3 regions of the Clostridium amazonense genome follow, and region 2 is predicted to be linked to each of the others. Evidence: riboswitches for the same ligand, from Rfam matches in the RefSeq annotation. Region 2 holds a riboswitch; each other region holds the start of a gene.
What was found. Region 2 has a riboswitch for cobalamin ahead of AC07E4_RS03415 (ABC transporter substrate-binding protein). Riboswitches for the same ligand answer to the same signal wherever they lie in the genome.
Positions count from the first base shown of each region.

Region 1: another riboswitch for cobalamin. It lies ahead of AC07E4_RS08885 (stalk domain-containing protein); the one in region 2 lies ahead of AC07E4_RS03415 (ABC transporter substrate-binding protein).
Region 3: another riboswitch for cobalamin. It lies ahead of AC07E4_RS12295 (DUF4430 domain-containing protein); the one in region 2 lies ahead of AC07E4_RS03415 (ABC transporter substrate-binding protein).

Region 1 covers NZ_JBWKMH010000023.1:145,897-149,189, reverse strand. Annotated here, with positions in the region: gene AC07E4_RS08890 (GNAT family N-acetyltransferase) at 71-526, shown strand; gene AC07E4_RS08885 (stalk domain-containing protein) at 666-1,637, opposite strand; cobalamin riboswitch at 1,797-1,970, opposite strand; gene AC07E4_RS08880 (hypothetical protein) at 2,423-2,599, opposite strand; gene AC07E4_RS08875 (stalk domain-containing protein) at 2,923-3,293, opposite strand, start outside.
Region 2 covers NZ_JBWKMH010000006.1:156,545-159,837, reverse strand. Annotated here, with positions in the region: gene AC07E4_RS03425 (Tim44 domain-containing protein) at 1-655, shown strand, start outside; gene AC07E4_RS03420 (hypothetical protein) at 817-1,260, opposite strand; cobalamin riboswitch at 1,577-1,745, shown strand; gene AC07E4_RS03415 (ABC transporter substrate-binding protein) at 1,863-3,293, shown strand, end outside.
Region 3 covers NZ_JBWKMH010000028.1:182,428-185,720, reverse strand. Annotated here, with positions in the region: partial or broken gene AC07E4_RS12300 (cell wall-binding repeat-containing protein) at 1-932, opposite strand, end outside; gene AC07E4_RS12295 (DUF4430 domain-containing protein) at 955-1,713, opposite strand; cobalamin riboswitch at 1,920-2,109, opposite strand; gene AC07E4_RS12290 (NAD(P)/FAD-dependent oxidoreductase) at 2,237-3,293, opposite strand, start outside.

The DNA.
Region 1 (3,293 bases), on a different contig from region 2:
TTGTATTAATACATAGTATAATTTTTATTATTAATTAAAATACAAATTTGTATAAGTGAGGTACTGATTCATGAATAATAAAATAACTCCTGAAAACATCAACTTAATTTTATCTAATATCTCATTACCAGATGGCTTTTACATTAGAGAATTTGAGGAAAATGACTTTTCATATATTCAAAAAATATATGAAACTGAAGGTTGGTTAACCATTATAAAAAGACCTAATGATGCTATAAAAGCCTTTAAAAACTCTGATATAGTTCTTGTTATACTTTATGAAGGTAGCATTGCTGGTGTTCTACGTGGATTAACTGATACAGAAATAACTACTTATATTATAGAATTAATAATTAATAAAGATTTTAGAGGAAAAAGCCTTGGAAAAGCTCTTATCAATGCTTGCCATTTATTATATCCTAAAACAAGAATTGAACTTCTAGGCAGTAATAGTTCTAAAGATTTTTATAAAGCTAATGAATTTAGAGATTTCTTTGGTTTTAGAAAAAGCTTCAAAAATGACTAAAATCTACACTCTAAACTGAAACATGAATAACTTAAAGTTAAAAACTAAGTTATTCATGTTTCAATTCAAAGTTTTAATCTAATTTTTTTACATTCATTTTTCACTTAAGGTACTTTGCTTTAAACTTGATAATTATTATTTATTTTACTACCTTTACTTTATCTTCTTTGTCATAAAATGCACCCATTAGTTTGCCCCATTCATTCTTTGCATTTTGATTATTTTCTAAATTTGAATTTTCAACTACATAATTTATATTTAACTCTTCTAATTTCTTTACTATATCTTCATAATCCTTTAATCCTCTATCAACTATAACAAGCTTGGGACTAAAAAATGATATCTTATCAAAATCAAATTCATCATCTTTACTTACATATTGTATAATTCCATCTTGAAGCCCCATTTTTAATTCTATTTCATTTGAAGTTGCTGCTTCCTTTGTAACTTCTTTTATACTTTTTATTTCGTCTATATTTTTTAAGATTCCTCCTTGGTGCTCTGATGTTATTAAAACATTTTTTACTGGTGTTCTTACAATATTTTCACCTTTAAACTCTTTAGGTATATCCTTATCTTCTGGAACAAGAATTAAAGTATGATTTTCTCCATCTATAACCTTTTTTACTCCACCTTTAAAATATTCAACACTAAAACCACTAGTATATTGAAGGTGCATACATTTTTCTATAATCAAATCATTTTCTTCCCTATTGTAATTAAAATTTGCATCTACATTATCTTTTAAAAAATCTAACGGTACGTATATATCATCTTTATCCCTTTCTATATTAGCCATAAGATTAACATCTTTTTTATTAACTTTTATAATGTAACTATTGTCACTTACAACTATTTCATTATTATTTATATTTGATATTGCTTTATCATCTTCCATTTTAAAATTCCCATCAAAATAATTTGTAGTGCTTTTTAAAGATGCAAATACAATATTATTTTTTACTTTAGTTTTAACATCATCAGTATTTTCATAGTTCTCAACTTCACTTGAACTTGTACTTATATCTTCATTATTAGAACACCCTATTAAAGATGTACAAATAACACTTCCTATAACTAAGCATATTAACTTTTTATTTAACATTAACATTTAAAAATTTCCTCCCTAAACCCTACTTAAAGAAATTTTGTGCAAAATAAAAAACCCCTATAAAACAGAGGTTTTTCAATATAACTTTAAAACGCATCAAAAATACGCTTTAAATTAAAGCTTACATTATCATAATTCAATCTCCCTCCGAAATTTCTTTTACATACTTATAATTAGGTAGGTCTCCTGACTAACGGCTTAGCCTTAGTCATCCTTCCCAGTTAAAAACCAGTGGATTTGACTTCGTATCCGTATACAGTAGCGGGGGCTGTAGTGGATTTTCACCACTTTCCCTATTAAACCTATTTAGGTACCTAAATATATTTTATTCAATTTTCAAACAATTACATTGTAGTACTAATCTAATAAAAACTCAATAGTCTTCCTTGTAATAATATTTTATTTTTTCATTACTGAATTTGATTTATAGGAAAACAAGTTGAAAAATGAAATTACTATTATTTCAATTGAGAAAGATATGTTTAAACGAGTGTACAAAAATTAACAATTAACAATGAAGGATAAAACTGAAGTCTCAGTTTTTTAAATCAATTTTTATAATGATTTGCGAAGCAAATTATTTAAACACAATATAAAAACTTAGTTTTTAGATATTTCTATTCATAAATATTAAGAACAAAGTGAATAATATTAACCATCATTGTTAATTGCTAACTGTTAATTGTTAATTGGTTCCAAACATAATAATTGACTTAATTGTAATATGGCTAGTGTTATTTGATAAAGCTATTATTTTTGAGTCAAATTTGGAACTCTATACTAATTTATTTTATTTCTTTTCTTAATTCTTTCACTTTATTTATATCTAACACTGTTTTTAATGCTATTGTTTTATCATCTAATATATCCAATAAATTTATAGCAATTTTTAACTTTTGCTTTTCTATACCTTTTTCTATTCCTTTTTTGTAAACTTCTGGATCATATAATGTTTTTGTCATCGTAATCACCTCTTCTTCTATTTTTTCATCATTAAAATAATTTCTATTTAAGTATTCTACTAAGTTTTGTATTGCAAGAAGCATTTTATGAAAATCATCATGTAGTATTTCATTTTCATGTAATAAATATCTATTTTAAAATGAATTAATCCTACCACCTAGCAATCAAAACAATATTTTCACATTAAAACATAGCTATACTAATGTTAATAATTATATTATAATTTTTTCTAAAAAAGTTCAAATTCCCATACAATAAAAAAGATAGATAACAAAATGTTTACCTATCTTTTATATCCTATAAATTAATTCAATTTTTGCATTTATTCCTTATCATAAAATACACTTATGAATTTTCCCCATTCATTTTTTGCATTTTGATTATTTTCTAAACTTGAATTTTCAACTACATAATTTATATTTAACTCATCTAATTTTTTTACTATATTTTCATAATCTTTTAATCCTCTATCAACTATAACAAGTTTTGGACTTAAAAATGATATCTTATCAAAATCAAATTCATCATCTTTACTTACATATTGTACAACTCCATCTTGAAGTCCCATTTTAATTTCTATAACATCAGAAGTTACAGCTTCTTTTGTTACTTCTTTTACACTGTTTATTTCACCTATGTTTTTTAAAACATCTATTTCATCTTTTGATGTTGCTAAAACGTTTTTTAGTGGTG
Region 2 (3,293 bases):
ACACTCTAGTGGCGGTGATAGCCATTTTGGTCCGACTGTTTATCCTTATCATCATGCTAGTTCAACTTCACTAGATATATCATCATATGTATTATTTTTTATTATTTTGATATGTTTTATATTTGCTTATCTTATTGTTTTTAAAATACTTATGAATAAGAAAAAATCTAAAACTTTAAATGCTATAACTTCTTTATCCATGAAGAATTTCAATTGGAATTATGATGTTATTATGAAAGATGTTAAAAATACTTTTTATAAAATATCAATTGGCTGGATGGAAAAAAATCAAGAGCTTTGCAAAGAATATATGAGTGAAAATTTGTATAATAAACATAAACTTCAAACTAATTGTATGAAAATAAGAAATGAAAAAAACATATTGGAAAACATGGAACTTATAAAAGTGATTCCTATAGGTTTAAAATACTCTGAAGACATTAATAATGATTTCATATGGTTTTTTATAAAAGCAAAATCAATAGACTATACAATAAATGAAGAAACTAATGAGATTATAAATGGATTTAAAAATAAACATATTTGTTATCGTGAATGTTGGAAGTTTATACATATTGAAAATAAATGGGTACTTGATGAAATTAAACAAATTAAAGAAGTATCTTTTGACTTCTTTACTATAAATATTTCTTAGTATTAAGTATTTAATTATCCTTTCTGTACTCATCAGAAAGCTTCTTAATTTTTTTTACAAGTAACTTAATTAAATATATATGCTTGTTGTTTTATTTATGCTCCACTTTAAGCATGATACTTAACTAACCACCATAACTTATAATTTAAAAATAAGGCAGATTATTGACCTGCCTCAGTTTCTTTTCTTATTTTTTTAACTTTCTCTATGTTAAGTCCTACTTTTGATGCTATAGTTTCATCATCTAAAATATCTAATAAATTTCTAGTTATCTCTATTTTTTCTGCTTCTCTTGCCTTTTCTTCCATTTCTTTTATTATAAATGCGTTGTTAGCTACCATATTTTTAACCTCCTCTTTACTTGCATCTAAAACTTCCCTTGCCTCTTCAGCTAGTCTATCCTCGGTTGTATTTTTTATCCAATGTTTTATAGCTTTTAATTCTTCCTTTGTAAGTTTATCAAATAATAATGCTATTGTTTTAACTCTTTCTAAAAACTCTATTGGTGTTATTTTTTGATCTAATAAAAATATAGCTGATGTTACATTTTTATTTTCCACCAACTTTTCTTTTGTAAATCCGTTGTTTATATCTATAGGGTTCAAAGTTTCTCCTTATACTTATCCTTCTTATAACTTTGACACCCTTATTAGTGAGACTAGCTCGGAAAACCCTCTATAAAAATTTAAAATATATAACTTCAACATATTCATTTATGTATATATAATATTAAATTCGAGCTTGTTTCCCTACATTATATCATATGTAAAATTTAAAATTCCATTGTGAAATTTATCTTCATTATAAAAGAACTATTATCTTAAGATTAATATATCGATTTTGAATCACTAACTAAGTTTGTGATATCAAAATGGAATGTCTGAATCGTTTACATATATTATTTTAAATGTTATTATTTTGTTGAATTTATAAGACATATGAGAAGATATGTCGAAATATATTTTCTTTAAAGGGAATGCAGTGTAATTCTGCAACAGCCCACGCTACTGTGATGATAATACCTTATTACTATAGTAATTATAGTTCGGTTGATTCTAAGTCAGAAAACCTTCCGTGTATTGTATATACTATTATCTCGATGGGGGATACTTAGTACGACAAATTTCTGTTTTACTATACGTATAAAACAGCTGTGGAATTCCCTCAGCTGTTTTTATTTTTAAAATTATATTAAGGGAGAGAGAATATGAAAAAAGCAACTACTAAACGACTTTCTATTATTCTGACGGTGATGTTTGCCCTATTCACTTTTATAGGATGCTCGCCGAAATCAAACAAAGCTGAAGCTTCTAACATCGATCAAACACGAGAGATGATTTTTGCAGCTTCAAGAGATCAAGCACCTGGTGAAAAAGATGCACATTATTGCACTATTAATTTAGGTGTATGGGAACCACTTGTTACAAAAGATGAAGACGGTAACCCAGCCCCAGCATTAGCTGAATCATGGGAAAGCAATGATGCTCGTACTGAATGGACATTTAAATTAAAGAAAGATGTTAAATTTTCAAATGGAACACCTTTTAACTCTGACATTGTTGTTAAGAACTTTGATCGTTATAAAAAAGGTCCATTTCCATCATCTTTTTATGGAATGAACATAGAAACTACTTATCCAGGTCTTAAGGATGTTGTAGCTGTTGATGAAAACACAGTAAAACTTACATTCTCAAAGGCAAATCCTATGCTTACATATACAATGGCTAACTTCGGAAGTAGTATTTTTGAACCATCTTGCTTTGCTGAAGATGGGAATTTCAAAGAAATGGCTATTGGAACAGGTCCTTATAAACTAGTTGAAAATGTTGTAGGAGAATACTGTGTAATTGAAAAAAATGAAAATTATCATGGTGATGCCACAACTCTTCAAAAATTAAAATTCCGTGTTATAAGTGATGCAAATACTAGATACTCTGCATTATTATCAGGTGAGGTTCACGGATTATGTGACTTAGGAGCTATAACTCCATCACTTGCTGCAGAACTTGAAAAGAATAAAGACTTCACTGTAAGTGTTGGTGATTCTGGTATCACTCACTTTTTAAATGTTAACGGAAACAAATTTCCTTTCAATGACATAAAAATGAGAGAAGGATTAAGCCTTTTATTAGATAGAGAAGAAATTATAAATGAATTTTACAATGGATACGGACTACCTGCTGGTGCATTCTTAAATTACACATCACCTTTCTACAAGAAAATAGATGCTGTGCATAATGCTGAAAAAGGTAAAAAACTAATCAAAGAAGTAATTGGTGATAAAGAAGTTAATCTTGAATTTATTTTACCAACTGGAGATTGCAACCGTTACCCTTATGAAGAAGAAGCTGTTTATATACAATCTCTTTTATCTGAAGTGGGAATAAACTCAAATATAACAGTATTTGAATGGGGTAAATGCAAAGAAATGATGAAATCTGGAAGTTATGATATGTGTTTAAAAATTCAAGGACTTCCAAGTGCAGATCCATTTGGTCTTTTTAAAGGATATATGCATAGCAAAGGTGGTTCAAATGTTGGATATGGTTTAGGCTATAAAAATGAACATGTTGATGAACTTATTGAAAATGCTAGTAATGAATTAAATATGGACAAAAGAAAATCTATTTATGATGAA
Region 3 (3,293 bases), on a different contig from region 2:
CCTATAGCAATAAATTTACTTAGAGATGTTATGTTAGAATTTATAATTTTTTCTACATCACTATTTATATTTTTATTAGTTAGTATCACTGGTGCTTTTTTATCTGCAGCAAGTGTAGATATTGACAATGCATCTGGAAAGTCATTTCCTGTAACAAAATAAATATTTTCATATTTTAAATCATTAGAAAACTTTTTTAAAACTTCCCTGTTAGTTTCATACCTATCTTTTCCAAATATTCTTTCAGAGTTTGGTATATTTTTTAGTACACTATCATTTATTACACCATCTCCACCAATAACATATACATTAAATATTTTATTACCCTTTATGTACTCATTTACTTCTTTAGGAATTTCATTATTTTTAGTATATAGTATTGGTATTCCTTTTTGTGCTGCTATTGGCGATACTGATAATGCATCTGCATAAGATTGTCCATTAGTTATAAATAAAGCATCACTTTTTCCTAATTTTTTATTAATTTTTAATGCTGTTTCGTATCTTGTTTGTCCATATATTCTTTCTATTTCATTTATATTTATATTTTTAAGTTGAGTTTCTACAGATTTGCTTATAACTCTTTCTCCGCCTAATATAAATACTTTCTTTGGTTTTAATCTTTTTAATTCATTTATTGTATCTTCTCTTAGTTGAATATTTCCATTAAGTAAAATAGGTGCATTAAATTTTTTAGCTAATGGTGCTACAGACAATGCATCTGCAAAATCATATCCTTGAGCAATAAAAACATACTCAGAGTCGTTTTGCCAACCTTTCTTACTTATTTCAATCGAAGTAGATATCCTATCTTTTCCATATATTCTGTCATTTTCCACTGCAAGTACAGTAGAAAATGATAAGCATATAATCATTGATAAAATTAAAAATAAGCCTACAAATTTTTCTTTTAATCTTTTCATATTTCTCATTTCATCCCCCATATTTTATCTTTTAATCTTCTGGTGGTAAAAATTCTCTTTTATCCCACTCATGAAAATCAAATAGAAGAACATCACCCTTTTGTGGATATACATCATTTGCTCCTACTGGTGTTTTTTTATCATTAAGATATATAAACCAATCAATACCTAATACCCCATTTTTCTTTTGTTCTGGAGTTTTTTCTGATTCTGGTATTGGATAATGATTATGTATACCATTAATTTCAAAAATAAATCCTCCATTTTCTTGCATAGAAGTATTTTCCCTTAAATACTGCATTGCACTTTTTTTAGAATAAATTTTTATTGTAATTTCTTCTACAACACTTGATTCATTTCCAGTATATCCTTTAACATCTTTTCCTATTATCATAGTAAATGTGTCTTCTTCTACTTTATTGTTTTTATTTTCATCTTTCACTACTGTTTCATTTTTTTCTTTTTCATTATTATTTTCTTTTATTTGTTTTTCTTCTGATGATTGATTGCCATTATTATTTTCAATTTTAGTGTCTTCCTTTTTTATTTCTTCTTTTTTGACCGCTTCTTTTTCTGTATTATTTTTTATACTATTTTCTTTTTTTATTTCATTTTTTTTATCAGTTTTTTCTTTAGCTTTATTACCCTTTTTATCAATACTTTTTTCTACTTTTGCTTTATTATCATATTTGCTAGTCTTTAAATCCTTATTTCCTGCACCACATCCTAAACAAATAGTCATAATAAAACTCAAAATGATAGCTACTAGTATTCTATGGTTTCTTTTCATCTAATCCCCCCTTTATAGTTTGCCGACACATTAAATTTATTCATACTAATTTTAATGCTTAAATATTTTATATTTAATTTTTATAAAAATAAAAAAAGCCCCAACTGGGACTTTAAAATAACACATTTTGTATAAACTTTAATATAATTAAAGCATAAAAACTTAAGCATTCATACAACTTAATGATATTTCATCTCTCCCACGAAAGATTCAATCCTAAATAGGCATGTTTCCTGACTTAACTTCTTTTTACTCCCTTTCCTTCCCAAGACTTTTATCTCAGTGGTTTTAAAGGTTTCATCAGTATTACAGTAACGTTGGGCTGTAATGGATTTTCACCATTTTCCATTTTAACTTTCTAATTGCTTAAAAAGAACCTACTCAATTTCCATATTCTCTTTTCGTATACATTATATTACAGCGTTTGCAGTTTTGCAACATTTTCAAACATTCTTTATTGTTATTATCTTTCGACAATTAAAAGCAGAAAGAATGATAAGAATTAATCTTATCATTCTTTCTTTTAATATTCTTTATCCGTTAATACTCTTGCCATTAAGACACCCATTACAGATGCCATCATCAGTCCTCTTGTCCAGCCTGATGAATCTCCTAAACAATACAATCCATTTATATTGGTTTCAAAGTTTCTATCTATGTCTATTTTATTGCTATAAAATTTTATTTCTGGTCCATATAAAAGAGTTTCTTTGCTTGCAAATCCTGGAACTAATGTATTCATAGCTTCTATAAAATTCACTATATTAGTCATTGTTCTATATGGAATTGCTGAAGTTAAATCTCCTGCTACAGCATCTTTAAGTGTTGGCACTACATTAGATTGTTTTAATTCTTTTTCCCAAGTACGTTTTCCATCTATTATATCTCCGTATCTTTGAACTAAAATGCTTCCTCCACCTAAAAGATTAACAAGTTCTGCAACTTTCTTTCCATATTCAATAGGTTTATTAAATGGTGCTGAAAAATTATGTGAACTTAATATTGCTAAGTTTGTATTATTAGATTTCTTTTCTTTATAAGAATGACCATTTACTATAGCCAAATTGTTATCATAGTTTTCTTGAGAAACAAATCCACCTGGATTTTGACAAAATGTTCTTACTTTATCATCAAAAGGAGCTGGATAACCAATTAATTTTGATTCATATAAAACATTATTTACTTTTTCCATTATTTCATTTCTAATTTCAACTCTTACCCCTATATCTACAGTTCCAGCTCTATGATTCACATTATGCTTTTCACACATATTATTAAGCCAATCTGCACCTTTTCTTCCTGTAGCTGCAATTACTACTTCTGACTTTAACGTCTCATCTTTTTTCTTAGTTAACGAATCGGATACAATTACTCCACTTATTTTATCATTTTCTATAATAAAATCTTTTACTAATGTATCAAATTTAATTTCTACATTATTTTCAATTAAATAATTTTGTATTTTTAGATATATTTCTTGCGCTTTTTCTGTTCCTAAATGTCTTATTGGACAATCTACAAGTTTTAAATTTGCTTCTATAGCTTTTCTTCTTATTTCTTTTACACTTTCTTCGTTTCCA